2 regions of the Mucilaginibacter antarcticus genome follow, and region 1 is predicted to be linked to the other one. Evidence: riboswitches for the same ligand, from Rfam matches in the RefSeq annotation. Region 1 holds a riboswitch; the other holds the start of a gene.
What was found. Region 1 has a riboswitch for cobalamin ahead of ACFSYC_RS15705 (TonB-dependent receptor). Riboswitches for the same ligand answer to the same signal wherever they lie in the genome.

Region 1 (2,478 bases):
GCTGTACTGCCTGTCTTTACAGTTTCATTAATATCAGCACTGAGCAAATTACCCTGTAGAGTCCAATCACCCAGTGTTAAATTTGTCGCGATCACATTTAGTAACGTTACCCTGGTTGGATACCTAAAGTTAGCCAAGTTTGCGTTTAGGCTATTAAGAGCGACGTCCGCTGAATACGATACCGTCCAATTACTCATCAAATTATAAGCTAAAGCTGCAGATTGGTAATATTCCCGCTGACCAAAATGCTGATCAAGCACCTTACCAGTTCGTTGTAAATCTGGATCAAAGTAAAACAATTGGTTTTGAGCGAATTTTGAACTAATCAGTAATTGCAAACCACTGTTCCAGTTATGCTGATAAGCACCCTGCAAAAACAAGTCTCGGTTATACAGTTTCTGGCCACTTTCAGGTGTTGTGTACGGTCTAACGACACCGGGTACTCCTCTATCTGAATTAAAGTAGTTGATATGGATGTTAAGTTTATTCTTATCCGTATCCCAAATCAACGCGCCATCAACCTGTTGCATTGCAACTTCAGTACCTGTACGCTTTTGCTCGGTCACGGTTTTGCCATCGCTTGCTAAGTATCGGTATTCGCCATTGGCATTTTGGGTGTAGGCGTTAATAATCACTGCCCAATCAACACTTAAACGCTGCTGGTACTGTAAGTATGGATTAAACAATCCAAAACTGCCGGTTTTAATACCGGCAGTTAGCTGATAGGGTTTTTCTATCGTGAGTTTAGGCTTAGTAGTTTCAATGGATAACACGCTGGCTGCAGCAAACGCTCGTGCCGTTTGTAATATATTTGGGGGTTGTGCATTGTAAAGCGATATCTTCTGAATATTACTAACGTTAAGTTTACCCAAATCAACTTGCCCGTTCTCGGCATCGTTAATTTGTATACCATCGTAGAGAACAGCGGTGTGGTTAGCCCCTAGTCCGCGCACCGACATGGTTTTTAATCCACCTATTCCTCCATAATCTTTAATAATCACACCCGAAAAATTACGGACAGCGTCGGCCACATTCAATGCATTGTATTTTATAAAATCACTGGCGGTGATGGTCTGCGAGGGAACGACAACCTGCTGTACGGGCATGGTTGTGGCGTTAACCCTAATTTCCTTGATTTTTTTTAATGTATCGTTTTGGGCAAAAGCCTTGCCAGGGAGAGTTAAGGATAGTACTAGCCAGAGACATCGCCATAAAAATGGCCGATAATTAAATCCAGATAATATTACTTTGTTCATGGCTGCAATAACAACAACACAAACTCCTGGAAACGTAATAATGGACTGAAAACACGCCGTTATGACAGGTGAGCATCATATCCAAGCTTCAATCCCCGAAAGCTGTGAATTAGTATAATGCCTTGGCAGGTCTTCTGACTTGCTCCCCTTTCGTCCGGTCTTCCCATCCATTAACTAACGGATAGTGACCAATTGATTGGACGTTGGTATACGGAGCTTACAGCTGCGGGACAGTTACGGATTTACACCGTATTCCCTTTTAATTCATTAACCGATGATATGGTTAGTGAAACCTAAAGCGGTGCAAAAGTAGAATAACAATTGGTAAACGCAAAGTAACGGTTATTAATAATTTTTTTGAAAAGCAAAACTTAGCTGCTGGTATGCTGTTAAATAGAAATACCTATAAATAAACAACATGGCATCAAATAATTTCTATCCGGTTAAATTGCACAGCGACGTAGCAAATCCGGAAACTCTTAATGTAAACTGGCCTGAGCGATATATTTCTGTAGCTGCAGGCGTAAAATTGGCATTCTCTGGATTAGGAAATTTATTTTCGAGCCCTTTGACCAGCTTATTAAAATTGGGCGCCGCAGGTTATCTCATGAATCGCGGCATGACCGGCCACTGCGCTGTTTACCAAAAAATTGGTAAAGACACTCAAGAACCTATCAACGTCAATATTCGCTCTGCTTTTACAGTGAATAAGCCCCGTAAGGCGGTATATGATTTTTGGCGTAAGCTTGATAACTTGCCATTATTTATGAATCACCTTGAGAGTGTGGAAGTGATTGATAGTGATCGTTCACATTGGGTGCTTAAGCTGCCTACAGGTGTGGGCACTATAAGTTGGGATGCCGAAATTGTAAAAGACAACCCGGGCGAAGTTATCGGCTGGAGCTCACTGCCAAATTCGGTTCTAGACAATGCGGGTAAAGTTTTCTTTCGAGATACCGAAGACGGAACGGGCACTGTGGTTGACGTGATTATTACTTATCAGCCACCTGCTGGCGGCGTTGGCGCAAGTATTGCAAACGTGTTGAATCCGTTATTTAAAAACATAGTCGATACTGACGTACGCAACTTTAAACAATATATGGATTTAGAGAATACGCTAAAGCCTTTGTCACAAAATGGCAGTCAACATACAGCAACCACATAAATTAGCTCACCATAGCTAGTCGCAAAGTATTGTGATAAAAAAAGTTCATCGTTATCC
Region 2 (2,478 bases), on a different contig from region 1:
TATATCGCCATAAATAACAGGCGGTTTAACACAACGGCTGCCATAACTTTGCACCCAACCATTCTTTGTGAACAAGAAACCGTCCAACTGCTCGCCAAAATATTCAACCATATCGTTACGCTCAAACTCGCCGTGTACCAGAACGTCAATCCCTAGTTCTTCCTGCCAGCGTATAGCCTCTATGGTAGCTTGCTCAAGCGCATAATCGTACTGCTCCAGCGTTAAATCGCCTTTTTTAAATTTAGCACGTAGTTGCCGAATGTCGTCCGTTTGCGGGAATGACCCAATGGTAGTTGTAGGGAAGTAAGGCAAATTAAATCGTTCGCGGTGCAATTGCTGGCGGATAGGGAAAGCGCTTTTGCGGGTAGCATCAGCTTCGGTAATAGCACTAACGCGATCTTTCACAACCTGCTTATGCACTTTTTGCGACGCGCTTCTACTAGCGATGGCTTTTTTATTGGCTTGCAGCAACTCAAAATTTCCGCTAACGATCTGTTTTAACTCGGCAACTTCCTTTAACTTCTGTTTAGCAAAAGCCATCCAGACTTTAATGTCAGGGTCAATGGCAGTTTCCAGATCCAAATCAATTGGGCTGTGCAACAATGAGCATGATGGCGCAATAATGACACGATCGCTGCCCAATTTTTCGATTGCTCTATAAATCAAGGCTAATGATTTTTCGTAGTCATTTTTCCAAACGTTGCGGCCATCAACAACCCCAACAGAAAGTTGCAGGCTATCTGGGATCAACGCTAAAACTTCGTCCAGTTGCTCGGGAGCACGTACCAAATCAACGTGCAAAGCTGCAATGGGCAGGTTTAAGGCTAAGTTTGTATTATCTAACAACGCTTCAAAATAAGTAGCCACCACCAGCTTAACGCCACTTATGCGGTTGGAAATAGCGCGGTAAGCAAAATCAAAGGCTTCTTTTTCTTTTTTAGACAAGTCTAGCGCCAGGCAAGGTTCATCCAGTTGTATCCAGGTGGCGCCCTGTTGTATCAAACGGTTAATGATTTCAACATAAACAGGCACCAATTTTTTTATCAGGTCTACGCGCTCAAAGCCCTGCTCCTTTTCTTTGCCCAATAACAGGTAGCTCACCGGGCCAACTAAAACAGGCTTCGCTTTATCGCCCAATGTTATCTTGCCCGCGGCATATTGTTCAAACACTTTTTCAGACGATATTTTAAATTGTTGTTTACCAGTAAACTCGGGCACTATGTAGTGATAATTTGTATCCAGCCATTTCGTCATTTCCATGGCGGTAATGTCCAGGTTGTTTTTTTGATAGCCACGGGCCATAGCAAAATAAAGATCGATCTCATTATTCCCGGCCACTTTTGTTACGGGGGCGTAGCGCTCAGGTATTACACCTAAAAGCAGGTTCATATCCAGCATTTGGTCGTAATAACTGTAATCGTTACAGGGAATAAGATCAATACCGGCCTGCAATTGCGTTTGCCAGTTTTCTTCCCTTATCGTGTAAGCAACCTGCTGTAATTCGTCCAGGTTAATTTTGCCTGCCCAAAAGTTTTCGCAGGCTTTTTTTAGTTGTCGTTGGCCACCAATGCGCGGGTAGCCCAGGTTTTGTGTTAGCATTTTCTTTAATGTTTTAATTGATAAATTATACTTAAGGCAGGTAATCTGGCTAGTAACATCCATTACTCACATTTGCGCGAAAGCCCATGATTTGCACACGGTTCCCCCTTGATCCCATTTAAGTACGTAGATAAAATCTTAAGCTTAAAATTCTTCTCAAAATTATATATAAAGATTACTGTGCTTTATTTTAATATTTATTCGGCTTAAAAATCTACATTTATCGATTATTAACATTTATTAGTCTGCAAGAACAACTTAAATCATTTAAACAAAGAAAATTATTCTATGCCAGAACTGGACGAAACAGATATTAAGCTTTTAAAACTATTGGGTAATGATTCAACTTTGACCATGAAAGAGCTGGCTGCAAGGGTAAACCTTTCGCCCTCGCCAGTATTTGAGCGCGTTAAACGATTAGAGGGAAATGGTTATATTAAAAAATATATAGCCCTGATAGATTCAGAGAAACTTAATCAGGGGTTGATTATCTTTTGCAACATCAGGCTTAAGCAGCATGACAAAAGTATCGGTCATGATTTTGTGAGCGATGTACTGCAACTAAAGGAAGTAACAGAATGCTACAATATATCCGGCGATTATGACTTTTTATTGAAGGTTTATGCCCGGAATATGAAGCATTATCAAGACTTTGTATTTAATAAGCTTGGGTCGGTAAAAAGCATTGGTAGCACACATAGCACCTTTGTGATGTGCGAGAACAAGAACTCTTACAACATCAATTTGTAGGGTATTTACCCGCTTGGGTAACATATGTGTTAAGGCTTGTGCCGATATGGCCTGAATATTATATTTGTTAAAATTAATTATCTCATTTTAACTCTCTTAATGAAATCAACCCTAACCAAACTAGCCGGC

Region 2: it holds a riboswitch for cobalamin, as region 1 does, so the genes downstream of both, metE (5-methyltetrahydropteroyltriglutamate--homocysteine S-methyltransferase) here and ACFSYC_RS15705 (TonB-dependent receptor) in region 1, are expected to answer to the same signal.

Annotation. Positions count from the first base shown of each region.
Region 1 is NZ_JBHUON010000021.1:72,010-74,487, reverse strand. It holds gene ACFSYC_RS15705 (TonB-dependent receptor) at 1-1,106, opposite strand, end outside; cobalamin riboswitch at 1,364-1,569, opposite strand; gene ACFSYC_RS15700 (SRPBCC family protein) at 1,675-2,421, shown strand.
Region 2 is NZ_JBHUON010000001.1:175,129-177,606, forward strand. It holds gene metE (5-methyltetrahydropteroyltriglutamate--homocysteine S-methyltransferase) at 1-1,599, opposite strand, end outside; cobalamin riboswitch at 1,618-1,755, opposite strand; gene ACFSYC_RS00760 (Lrp/AsnC family transcriptional regulator) at 1,888-2,349, shown strand; gene ACFSYC_RS00765 (S41 family peptidase) at 2,449-2,478, shown strand, end outside.